Regions from separate parts of the Pantoea sp. S-LA4 genome, predicted to be linked through region 1. Evidence: predicted binding sites of a transcription regulator. Region 1 holds the regulator's gene; the other holds the start of a gene.
The links. The regulator CRP, encoded in region 1, controls carbon source genes, mostly activating them, when cyclic AMP is high. The targets are predictions, from matches to a motif close to ATGTGANNNNNNTCACAT.

Region 1 (6,461 bases):
GGCATCGCGGTGACTGCGCTCGGCCATTGCCACCCTGCGCTGGTAGAGACGCTGAAAAGCCAGGGCGAAACCCTGTGGCATACCAGCAACGTCTTCACCAACGAACCGGCGCTGCGCCTCGCCAGTAAGCTCATCAGCGCCACCTTTGCCGATCGGGTGTTTTTCGCCAACTCCGGTGCCGAAGCGAATGAAGCGGCGTTTAAACTGGCGCGCTATTACGCCTGCAAACGTCACAGCCCGTTCAAGAGCAAGATCATCGCCTTCCACAACGCCTTTCATGGCCGGACGCTGTTTACCGTGACGGTCGGCGGGCAGCCAAAATATTCTGATGGATTCGGTCCTAAACCGGCCGATATCGTCCATGTTCCCTTTAATGACCTGGATGCGGTGAAAGCGGTTATCGACGATCACACCTGCGCTATCGTGGTTGAGCCGATTCAGGGCGAGGGCGGCGTCGTGCCCGCCACGCAGGAATTTATGCAGGGGCTGCGTGACCTGTGCGATCAGCATCAGGCGCTGCTGGTGCTGGATGAAGTGCAGAGCGGCATGGGACGCAGCGGCAAGCTGTTTGCCTATGAGCATTACGGTGTGCAGCCCGATATTCTGACCTCTGCCAAAGCGCTGGGCGGCGGTTTTCCGGTCAGCGCCATGCTGACCACTAACGAGATCGCCTCGACTATGGCACCCGGCGTGCACGGCACGACCTATGGCGGCAATCCGCTGGCCTGCGCCATTGCGGAAACGGCGCTGGATATTATCAATACCCCTGAGGTGCTGGAAGGCGTTGATCTCCGGCGTCAGCAGTTTGTCAGCGCGCTGCAGGCGATAGATGCAAAATACGATCTGTTCAGCGACATTCGTGGTAAAGGCCTGCTGATTGGCGCGGCGCTGAAGCCGCAACACGCCGGCAAGGCGCGTGACATTCTGAATGCCGCCGCCGCGGAAGGCGTGATGGTGCTGGTGGCTGGCACCGACGTGATGCGTTTCGCGCCTTCACTGATCATCGAGCCCGCCGATATCGAAGAGGGTATGCGTCGCTTTGCGACCGCCGTCGGTAAGGTGATCGCCGGCTGATTTAGTTTTTGCGTAACCGTCTGATCAGCCAGCGGCCATGCTGTGGTCGCTGGCTCCACGCCAGCGATGAAATGGTGTGCATCACGCTCAGATGATCCAGAATGCGGCGCACATGCTGCTCCAGCACCGTCACCGGCCCTTCATTAATATTTTCCAGCTCATCCAGCAGATTGACCTGCGAACTGGCACCATCATATTCCAGCCGCTGCTGGCAACGTTGCAGCGCAATTTCGCACGACTGCAGATAGCGCTCCGCCAGCGTGGCGGTCAGCATGGTATGTTCCCGCGCCAGTATCGTCATCGCATTGATGTGCTCAACAATGAACTGGCTATGGGTGACCCACAGCCGCATATCCTTGAGATACTGGGCGTTAAAAGCCGGTTCCTGCATCGCCTGGTTCAGGGAGTTAAACAGCGCATTGTGCGCCTGATTAACCCGCACCCGCTGATAAGCGAGCTTCTCCGGCGACTGTTCCGCGCCCAGCAGCAGCCGCAGCGCATCCTGGTAAGTTTCCAGCGCGTCATGGGCGTTCTGTCGCAGCAAGCCGCTCTGCCACTGCGGCCAGAGCCACAGCATCCCGCCGAAGGCGATCAGGCAGCCCATCAGGGTATCCATCAGGCGCGGCAGCAGGAACTGCGCGCCATTCAGCGACAGCAGTTGCAGCGAGTAGACCGCCGTCACCGTGAAGCCAATCATCGACCAGCCGTAAAACTGGCGGGTAAAGCGGTAGCTGATAAAAGTGATCACCAGCATGATCATCAGCACCAGCGACTCCGGTACTGCGAGACGTAAGGTGGCGGCGGCAATCACCAGTCCGACAAAAGTGCCCAGCGCCCGGTGCTGAATACGAACCCGGGTGGCGCTGTAGCCGTTCTGGCTGACGAACATAATGGTCATCAGAATCCAGTAGGGCTTCGGAATATTGAAAAACAGCGCCAGCGCACTGCCCAGCATCAGCATCACGGCAAAACGACCGGCGGTGCGCAGTGCAGACGAACGCCAGGAAAGATAACTGCGCAGCGCCGGCAGCAGCGGCAGACGGCGCTGGCGATCGGCCATCAGGTCACGCTGATAGAGCGGCTTTTGCGTACGCAGCACCCGCGCGATGCGGTTAAAGTGATAAAGACAGAAATTTCCCACCGGATTATCAGGATGCTGGCGGGCAATTTTTTCCAGCGCGCCGAGCTGCTTCTCCATGCCAAACCGATCGGGTAACTGGTGATAGAGAATGTTATCCGCCAGCACCCGTAAGCGGGCCGAGATGGTCTGAGCATTCCAGCGGATCACCGCTTCCGCATGGCTCTGCTCCACCAGTTTCTGCACCTCTTCCGGCTGATGCAGGCTGACCGAGATATGTTCCTGCAGATCCAGCGCCACCTGAAAAGCACGGGTCAGCCGCTTATGGCTGTGATCCCGACTGGCGGACAGCATGTGCATCTGCTGGTAACAGGTGGTGATCAGATCGACCACTTTTTGCTGACGCGCCAGCAGCGGTGGCAGGGCCTTTTCCGGATCGGTCAGCTGGGTCAGCAGGGTATATTTGGCGTCGCAATAGTTGGCCAGTTCACGGTAGATCAGGCTCAGGCTTTCGCGCATCGGCTGCTCTTTCCACAGCCAGAACCAGAACCAGTTAAACAGCCCGTACCACAGCGTGCCGGCGATATAGAGCAGCGGCGGTACGTAGATCGGCATACGGCCAATCAGACTCAGCGTGAAGATGGCGGCGATCAGCGAGCCCGGCAACAGACGGCCGTGCAACGGGCTAATTTCACCGGTGACGCCCAGCAGCAGCGGCATCGCGAACAGAATCAGCGGCAAAGGAATCGCGTGCAGCGTCAGCCACTGAATCAGAAAACTGCCGAGCGCAAACAGGCTGCCGCCAACAATCAGGCGTTTGAAGAAACGTTTATGCGGGGTATCCAGACCGGCGATATTGCAACAGGCGGGGACTAACGAGAACAGCAGACCTTTTTGCAGGTCGCCAGCCAGCCAGCCCAGCGCCACTGGCAGACAGAGCACCAGCGTTTGCCGCAAGGCGTAATTGACTTCAGGATGGTAAATAATTCGACGCCACATCGGCCCAACACAAACAATAACGGCGCGATGTTGCCATCACGCCGTGGGTGACAGGAATTAGCGGGTGCCGTAAACGACGATGGTTTTGCCGTGTGCGGAGATCAGGTTCTGATCTTCCAGCATCTTCAAAATACGGCCCACGGTTTCACGTGAGCAACCAACGATTTGGCCAATTTCCTGACGAGTAATTTTAATTTGCATGCCGTCGGGATGCGTCATGGCATCTGGCTGCTTCGCCAGGTTAAGCAGAGTCTGAGCAATGCGTCCGGTGACGTCGAGGAAAGCGAGGTTACCCACTTTTTCAGACGTAACCTGCAGGCGACGCGCCATCTGCGACGAGAGTCGCATCAGGATATCGGGGTTAACCTGGATCAGCTGACGGAATTTCTTGTAGGAAATCTCCGCCACTTCGCACGCGGTTTTCGCACGTACCCAGGCGCTGCGCTCCTGACCTTCTTCGAACAGGCCAAGCTCGCCAATAAAATCGCCCTGATTCAGGTAAGAAAGAATCATCTCTTTGCCTTCTTCATCTTTAATCAGAACCGCGACGGAACCTTTCACGATGTAGTAAAGCGTTTCTGCTTTTTCACCTTGGTGAATCAGCGTACTTTTGGATGGATACTTGTGAATATGGCAATGGGACAGGAACCATTCGAGTGTAGGGTCTGTTTGCGGTTTGCCGAGAACCATTCGCTATTATCCTCTGTTGTAATCGTGCCCAAAATACAGGGGGCAGTTTTCCCTGTCAGGCGATGAAAGCTTCAAGCGTTTCCCTTACAGGAAATTATTCGGGCTGCATTCGGCGCAGTGCGCATCATTCTTCCCGGCTTCGCCATCGGGTGACGAAAAATATTTTCAGCACTGTTTGTAGCACAGCTTTTGCCGACTGTCTTCTGTTGTCTCGCTTCAGCTAACAGCGGATTTCTCTGGATTGCTGTTTACCAGGCGAAAGCGTACTCTGACGGCAAAACCGCATATTCTGGAGCGAAAATCATGCAGGCAAGAGTGAAATGGGTAGAAGGGCTGACATTCCTCGGTGAGTCGTCGTCCGGCCATCAGGTATTAATGGATGGCAATTCGGGTGATAAAGCGCCCAGCCCAATGGAGATGGTGCTGATGGCGGCGGGCGGATGTAGCGCCATCGACGTGGTTTCAATTCTGCAAAAAGGCCGCAACGATGTGGCTGATTGTGAAGTGAAACTGACCTCAGAACGTCGTGAAGAGGCGCCGCGAATCTTTACGCACATCAACCTGCACTTTATCGTTAGCGGCAAAGCGCTCCAGGATAAAGCGGTCTCACGCGCGGTGGATCTTTCTGCAGAAAAATATTGCTCGGTTGCCATCATGCTGGGCAAAGGCGTCACCATTACCCACAGCTATGAAGTGATCGAACGCTGATCTCTGCGGGGGCCGCTCTGCGGCCTCTTATTCTATTCGCTTGCCTTCCACCAGTCGCTTCACCAGTGGTCCCATGATCAACTCCATCGCCAGCCCCATCTTTCCGCCCGGCACCACCAGCGTATTAATGTGCGAGATAAACGATCCCTGCAGCATCGCCAGCAGGTAAGGGAAGTCGATATCGTCCAGCGCCTGGAAGTGGATCACCACGAAACTCTCATCCAGTGACGGAATAGCACGGGCGGCAAACGGGTTCGAGGTATCCACCGTCGGCACGCGCTGGAAGTTAAGGTGAGTGCGCGAGAACTGCGGCGTAATGAAGTTGATGTAATCTTCCATCGAGCGCACCACCGAGTCCATCACCGCTTCCCGCGAATGGCCGCGTTCGCTGGTGTCACGCACCAGCTTCTGAATCCACTCCAGGTTGACAATTGGTACCACGCCGACCAGTAAATCGACATGCTCAGCCACGTTATGCTGGGCGGTCACCACGCCGCCGTGCAGTCCTTCGTAAAACAGAATATCGGTGTTTTGCGGCAGCGGCTGCCACGGCGTAAAGGTACCGGGTACCTGATTCCACGGAACGGCTTCGTCATAGGTATGCAGGTATTTACGCGACTGGCCCTCACCGTTGAGCCCATACTGTTTAAAGCTCTGCTCCAGCAGGCCAAAGTCATTGGCTTCCGGACCGAAGTAACTGACATGACGGCCCAGATCGCGCGCTTTGCGGATCGCCATATCCATTTCCGGCCGGGTGAAGCGATGAAAACTGTCGCCTTCCAGTTCGGCAGCGTGCAGATCGAGCTGCTGAAAGATTTTACGGAACGCGAGGCTGGTGGTGGTGGTTCCCGCGCCGCTGGAACCGGTGACGGCAATTATCGGATGGCGTGCAGACATAAAAAAGCTCCCTGTGAGGTCGGGCCATGGGCATTGTTACCATGAATTGCCGATCGGCGCATCAGCCGCGAAATTCTTTGCGCGGCATAATATTGACCGATTCATGCAGCTCCGACCACACCAGCACCACTTCACCGGTTTCCAGCTGGCGGCGGACGTCAGCCACTTTTTCGTTCAGGCTGCGCTCCTGCTCGCCGTAGTCGGTGCCTTCACGCAGCACGAAGGTTTCAATCAGATTTTCGAGGGTCTCAGGTGAGACCTGTTGCCAGGGAATAATCACAACGTCAGGTATCCAGAAAAGGGGTCATCCATTGGGGTATGCGCTGTTCAAGCCACATTTCGGGCTGGCGCAATGTCCCGCCGACAAAGCCAACGTGACCGCCGTGTGGGGTCAGCTGATAAGTAATAGTGGCAGATAATTGGCTGCTGTGCGGTATCACCTCATCACTCATGAACGGGTCATCTTTGGCATGAATGATCAGCAGCGGCTTAGCGACCTGTTTCAGCCAGGGCAGGGCGCTGGCACGCCGATAGTAATCAGCGGCATCGATAAAACCGTGGGCGCGAGCGGTGATCGCATCATCGAAGTCACGCAGACGCCGCAACGCTTTCAGTTGCGCCAGATTGACCGGCAAGGTTTCTGGCCAGGCGTGCAGTTTGCGCCGCGCATTCTTCTTTAGCTGGGCCAGCAGGTAGTATTGATAAAAGCGCGAGAAACCGCGCTCCAGTCTGATGCTGCACGGTTCCAGCATCAGCGGCGCAGAGACAATGACGCCGGCATCAACCGGCGCATCCGACCCCTGCTGGCCCAGCAGACAACCCAGCATATTGCCGCCCAGTGAAAAGCCCACCGCGACGGTCGGAACCCGGCTCCAGCGGGATTGCAGCCAGTGCAGGAAATAGCGCGCATCTTCGGTTTCGCCGGAGTGATAGATGCGGTTCTGCCGGTTAGGTTCGCCGCTGCAGCCGCGGAAATGCATCACCACCGCCAGCCAGCCACGCGCGCGGCAGATTG
Region 2 (6,461 bases), 990 kb from region 1:
GATTTTGGTATTGATAATAGACATCTGATGGCCTCCGTTGAATTATGTGATGTACGTTACAGAATTTCCGGGCCAACATCTAATATGCAGTCGTTATCAATCAAATAAACGAAAGCTATCAAACGCGGAAAGCGTGATGCTCTCTGGCCCGCGAGGCAGTGTACAGCGAATGGCGCGACAATTAACCCGCTTTATCTTTTCCAAATCTTTTCCGCCAATCGCTGCTAGCTTTGTAAGACCGGAGATAAAGGGAGCTGACTTGTGGAGATTCGTCCGTTTACTGAAGCCGATCGACCTTTTTTGCGTACGCTGTTTCTGGCATCGCGTCGGCATAACTGGCACTGGCTGGATGGCAGCGACTGGCAGCTGGAAGACTTTGATAGCGTGATCCTCGGTGAAACCGTACTGGTGGCCGAGAGCGACGGTCAGCGGGTCGGCTTTGCCGGCCTGCTGGAGAATGACAATTTCCTGCATAGCCTCTATGTCGCGCCTGACTGGCAGGGCCGCGGTGCCGGCAGCGCGTTGCTGGAAGCGGTTCAGGCGCGCTTCACCTCGACCGGCGCGCTGAAGTGTCTGTCGATGAATAAAGCAGCTCAGGCGTTTTACCTGAAACATGGCTGGAAAATGATTTCACAGGGCGAAGGGGAACAGGGAGGCTATGTGCTGATGCACTACCCGCTGGCGTCTGAATACACCAGCGGGTCGGGCCGGGCTTAGAGCGCGCGGAACGCGATATCGCCAGGGATCACCTCGCCCTGCCAGTAAAGCTGGGCGGCAACCCGTCCGGCAAGCTGGCGGTAGAGCGCGGTAAATTCACTCTCCGGCCGGCGAATCACCGTCGGCTGGCCTTCATCCAGATCTTCTCGCAGGTTAATGTGCAGCGGCAACTGGGCCAGTAGCTGAGTCTGGTAATCAGCCACCAGTTTTTGTGCCCCACCGGTACCGAAGATCGGTTCGTGGAAGCCGCACTGGCTGCAGATGTGCAGGCTCATGTTCTCTACCACGCCCAGCACCGGCACGCTGACTTTCTCAAACATCACGATGCCTTTGCGGGCGTCGATCAGCGCGATGTCCTGCGGCGTGGTGACCACCAGCGCGCCGGTGACCGGGACATTCTGCGCCAGCGTCAGCTGGATATCGCCGGTGCCGGGCGGCATATCCAGCACCAGATAATCGAGCTCCGGCCACAGGGTTTCGTTGAGCAGCTGCATCAGCGCTTTGCTGGCCATCGGGCCGCGCCACACCATCGCGTTATCGTCCGTTACCAGATAGCCGATTGAGTTAGTGGCCAGCCCGTGCGCCATAATCGGTGCCATATGGGTCCCATCGGGCGAGGTGGGCCGCTCGTGTTCGGTGCCGAGCATATTCGGCACCGACGGGCCATAAATATCGGCGTCGAGGATGCCGACGCGCGCGCCTTCGGCGGCCAGCGCCAGCGCCATATTGACAGCGGTGCTGGATTTGCCCACGCCGCCTTTGCCGGAGCTGACGGCAATAATATTTTTCACGCCGTTAACGCCCGGCTGATTTTTCACCCGCTTCAGGGTGGCGATATCGTGGCTTAAACGCCAGTCAATGGCGCGCGTGCCGGTCAGGCGCAGCAGCTCCGCGCTGGTTTCAGCTTTCAGTTCTTCAAAGGCGCTGGCCCAGGCAAACGGCATAATCAGTTCGATATGCAGTTTGCCGTCGAGCTGCGCCACATGATGTAACGCTTTCAGCGCGGTGAGATTCTGTTGAAGCGTCGGATGCTCAAAGCCTCTCAGCACGCCAACCACGATGGCGCGCAGGGCTTCAGGCGTATGCGGTTCCCGGGATTGTGCTGTCATCCCCCACTCCTTTTTTCTGCTGTTCTTACGCTGTGCTTCAGCGATGTATTGTCAATGATATCAGATGGCCAGGGTTTCGCGGCGACTGGCGGTGGCGAATCCCTTGTGTTTACGCCAGCGGAGCCTTCGGTTACCATCTAAGCCCGTTTTTTCAATCAACAGAAAGCTACGCAAACTATGACTCAAGTCGCTAAAAAAATTCTGGTAACCTGCGCGCTGCCTTACGCGAACGGATCAATCCATCTCGGCCACATGCTCGAGCATATTCAGGCAGACATTTGGGTGCGTTACCAGCGAATGCGTGGCAATCAGGTTTACTTCATCTGCGCCGATGACGCGCACGGCACGCCGATCATGCTGAAAGCGCAGCAGCTTGGCATCGCGCCGGAGCAGATGATTGCTGAAATGAAACAGGAGCACGAGGCGGATTTTGCCGGTTTCAACGTCAGCTATGACAACTATCACTCAACGCACGGTGACGAGAACCGCCAGCTCTCGGCGCTGATTTACGGCCGCCTGAAAGAGAACGGTTTCATTAAGAACCGCACCATTTCTCAGCTCTACGATCCGGAAAAAGGGATGTTCCTGCCGGACCGTTTTGTTAAAGGCACCTGCCCGAAATGTAAATCTGCCGATCAGTATGGTGATAACTGTGAAGTCTGCGGTGCAACCTACAGCCCGACCGAACTGATTGATCCGAAGTCAGTGGTCTCCGGTGCGACGCCGGTGCTGCGCGACTCTGAACACTTCTTCTTTGATCTGCCATCGTTCAGCGCCATGCTGCAGGCCTGGACCCGTTCCGGTGCGTTGCAGGATCAGGTCGCCAATAAGATGCAGGAGTGGTTCGAATCGGGTCTGCAACAGTGGGATATTTCGCGTGATGCGCCCTATTTCGGTTTCGAGATCCCGGATGCGCCAGGCAAATATTTCTACGTCTGGCTGGATGCGCCAATCGGCTACATGGGCTCGTTTAAGAACCTGTGTGACAAGCGTGGCGACATCGACTTTGATGAATTCTGGCGTAAAGACTCCACCACCGAGCTCTATCACTTTATCGGCAAAGATATCGTCTACTTCCACAGCCTGTTCTGGCCGGCAATGCTGGAAGGCAGCGACTTCCGCAAGCCGAATAACCTGTTTGTGCACGGTTATGTGACAGTGAACGGGGCCAAGATGTCGAAATCGCGCGGCACCTTTATTAAAGCCAGCACCTGGCTGCAGCATCTGGATGCCGACAGCCTGCGTTATTACTACGCAGCTAAGCTCTCGTCCCGCATCGACGACATCGACCTGAATCTGGAAGATTTCGTTCAGCGCGTGAATGCTGACATCGTGAATAAAGTGGTTAACCTGGCCTCACGTAACGCTGGCTTCATTACCAAACGCTTTGACGGCAAGCTGGCGGCTGAACTGGCCGATCCGGCGCTCTATCAAACCTTTGTGGATGCGTCAGAGAAGATTGGCGAAGCCTGGGCGAGCCGCGAGTACAGCCGCGCCATCCGTGAAATCATGGCGCTGGCCGATCTGGCAAACCGCTACGTGGATGAGCAGGCACCGTGGGTGGTGGCGAAGCAGGAAGGCCGTGACGCCGATCTGCAGGCGATCTGCTCAATGGGGATTAACCTGTTCCGCGTGCTGATGACCTGGCTGAAGCCGGTGCTGCCGTCGCTGAGTGCGCGGGCAGAAGGCTTCCTTAACTGCGAACTGAGCTGGGATGCGATCCCGCAGCCGCTGCTGGATCACCAGGTCGCGCCGTTTAAAGCGCTCTACAGCCGCATTGAAATGGCGAAGGTTGAGGGGCTGATTGAGGCGTCGAAAGAAGATGCCGCCGCGGCCAGCGCGCCGGCAGCCAGCGGTCCGCTGGCGGATGCGCCAGTAGGTGACACCATCACCATCGACGATTTTGCCAAAGTCGATATGCGGGTGGCGCTGATTGAGCAGGCCGAGCTGGTTGAGGGCTCGGACAAGCTGCTGCGTCTGCAGCTCGACCTGGGTGGCGAGAAGCGTCAGATCTTCTCTGGCATCCGCGCGGCCTATCCCGATCCATCGGTGCTGGTCGGCAAGATGACCATCATCGTGGCTAACCTGGCTCCGCGAAAAATGCGCTTTGGCATCTCCGAAGGGATGGTGCTGTCAGCCGGTCCTGGCGGCAAAGATCTGTTTGTGCTGTCGGTAGACAGCGGTGCGGTACCGGGTATGCCGGTTAAGTAACCGCCCGCCATGATCTTTCCTTACTGCTGGCAACAGCAGTAGGGGAAGATCGTTTCTTCGCCCTCTTTTTCCTCACTCCTCGTTCCTCTTCTGTGTGGGTTTATCTTCTGCTCTGCGCCACCGATCGTCTGCCTGGTGCCTGTTATGTGATCGCTAGCACGCTAAGCGGTTAATGCGTATGATGAAGCTCAGTGAAAACAGGAGCCTGTCATGCTCACCGTGCTGTCTGTCTGCGGGCGCTACCTACGTGCCTTTATTATCATTTATCTCTGCTTATACAGTGGCAACGGCATCGCCTCGCTGCTGCCCATCACCATTCCTGGCAGTATTCTTGGAATGCTGATCCTGTTCGCCCTGCTGGCATCTCAAATCCTGCCGGTCAGCTGGGTAAAACCGGGCTGTCATCTGATCATTCGTTACATGGCGCTGCTGTTTGTGCCGATCAGCGTCGGCGTGATGAGCCACACCGATATTCTCAGCGCCCAGTTTGGTCCGATCGTCATCTCCTGCATCGTCAGTACCTTTGTGGTGCTGGCTGTGGTCGGCGTAAGCGCTCACCAGCTCCATAGCCGCCGCCCGGTGAGGGAGTCAGAGGATGAGTGATATCTGGTGGTCGCTGCCGCTGACGCTGGCGGCTTTCTTTCTGGCGCGCAAGCTGGCGCTAACCCTGAAAATCTCGCTGCTCAATCCGCTGCTGGTGGCGATGGCGATTATCATCCCGATCCTGCTGCTGTTGCAGCTGCCCTACTCGCGCTATTTTGCCGGCAGTCAGATTCTCAATCAGCTGCTGCAACCGGCGGTGGTGGCGCTGGCGCTGCCGCTGTATGAGCAGATGCATCAGATTCGCGCCCGCTGGAAGTCGATCATTGGCGTCTGTTTTATCGGCAGCCTGACGGCGATGGTGTCGGGCACCGCCATCGCCTTGTGGCTGGGTGCTACGCCGGAAATTGCCGCCACGATCATTCCCAAGTCGGTGACCACGCCGATTGCGATGGCGGTGGCCGGTTCGCTGCACGGCATTCCGGCGATCAGCGCGATCTGCGTGCTGATCGCCGGCGTGCTGGGCGCGGTATTCGGTCATATGCTGCTGAATCTGCTTGGCGTCAAATCTAAAGCGGCGCGCGGCCTGGCGATCGGCAACGCTTCTCATGCCCTTGGCACCGCCCGCGCCGCAGAACTTGATTATCAGGAAGGGGCATTCAGCTCACTGGCGCTGGTGATCTGCGGCATTATCACCTCACTGCTAGCCCCGATTATTTTTCCGGTTCTGCTGCACTGGTTTGGCTAAAACTTTGCGAGAGATCTCGCAAAGTTGAAACATGCAACACAGGTTGCATTGTCAGAGCGATGTGGATCACATATAAACCGATGACTGGCATATCGCCCTGCTGAATTTAATGAGGCTCTCATGCATTCACGTTTCCTCTCCGCCTTCGAGGCGTTGCCGTCAACTCTGCAAACGGCGCTGGCTCCGCTGCTGGACGCGCCTGACTTTCAGGCCGTGCTGAGCGCCGACCAGGTCGCGTCGCTGCAGCAACAGACTCAGATGGACGCCGATGCGCTGGCGCTGGCGCTGCTGCCACTGGCAGCGGCCTGTGCCGTAGCGACGGTGTCACACTTTAACGTCGGTGCTATCGCTCGTGGCGTCAGCGGTACCTGGTACTTCGGTGCCAACATGGAGTTTACCGGCACGCCGCTGCAACAGACGGTACACGCTGAGCAGAGTGCCATCACCCACGCCTGGCTGCGCGGTGAACGCCGGCTGGAGACCATCACGGTCAACTACACGCCGTGCGGCCACTGCCGTCAGTTTATGAATGAACTCAACAGCGGCACAGAGATTCGTATTTCGCTGCCGCAGCGCGCCATCAGCACCCTGGCGGATTACCTGCCTGATGCCTTTGGCCCGCGCGACCTCGACATCACCACGCTGCTGATGGACGCGGTCGATCACGGCTATCGTGCTGACGGCGATCCGCTGGTACAGGCTGCCGTTGCGGCGGCCAACGCCAGTCACGCGCCCTACAGCCAGTCACACAGCGGCGTGGCGCTGGAAACCGAATCCGGCACCATTGTGACCGGTCGCTATGCTGAGAACGCGGCGTTTAACCCCAGCTTTCCGCCGTTACAGGCCGCGCTGGTGCTGCTGAATATGCAGGGTGGACACAGCAGCCAGATAAAAAGAGCGGTGCTGGCAGAAGTCGAAAATGCCACGCTGAGCCAGTTTGCCGCCACGCAGGCCACATTACAGACCTTTGGTTGCAGTGAGCTGCTGGCTGTCAGATTGCACAAAGCATAACCGGCTGTCAGAAAGGCCACAGTTTTGTGACCTTTTATGAACAAATGCTGTACTTCTGTGGGAAATTTCATAGGATCTGGCGCCAGAATTCACGTCATGACAAATTACTCTGAATAATTCGGGTT

Region 2: a site for CRP is predicted at 5,380-5,397, ahead of cdd (cytidine deaminase). Genes of this name have one in related genera too.

What each region holds. Positions count from the first base shown of each region.
Region 1 is NZ_JBTLRC010000002.1:3,398,755-3,405,215, reverse strand. Features, by position in the region: gene argD (bifunctional acetylornithine/succinyldiaminopimelate transaminase) at 1-1,074, shown strand, start outside; gene ACX3P5_RS16905 (YccS/YhfK family putative transporter) at 1,076-3,151, opposite strand; gene crp (cAMP-activated global transcriptional regulator CRP) at 3,209-3,841, opposite strand; gene ACX3P5_RS16895 (OsmC family protein) at 4,145-4,549, shown strand; gene ACX3P5_RS16890 (phosphoribulokinase) at 4,577-5,446, opposite strand; gene ACX3P5_RS16885 (YheU family protein) at 5,508-5,726, opposite strand; gene ACX3P5_RS16880 (hydrolase) at 5,731-6,461, opposite strand, start outside.
Region 2 is NZ_JBTLRC010000002.1:2,405,814-2,412,274, forward strand. Features, by position in the region: gene ahpC (alkyl hydroperoxide reductase subunit C) at 1-24, opposite strand, end outside; gene ACX3P5_RS12105 (GNAT family N-acetyltransferase) at 262-717, shown strand; gene apbC (iron-sulfur cluster carrier protein ApbC) at 714-1,826, opposite strand; gene metG (methionine--tRNA ligase) at 2,004-4,037, shown strand; gene ACX3P5_RS12120 (CidA/LrgA family protein) at 4,248-4,640, shown strand; gene ACX3P5_RS12125 (CidB/LrgB family autolysis modulator) at 4,633-5,325, shown strand; gene cdd (cytidine deaminase) at 5,446-6,336, shown strand.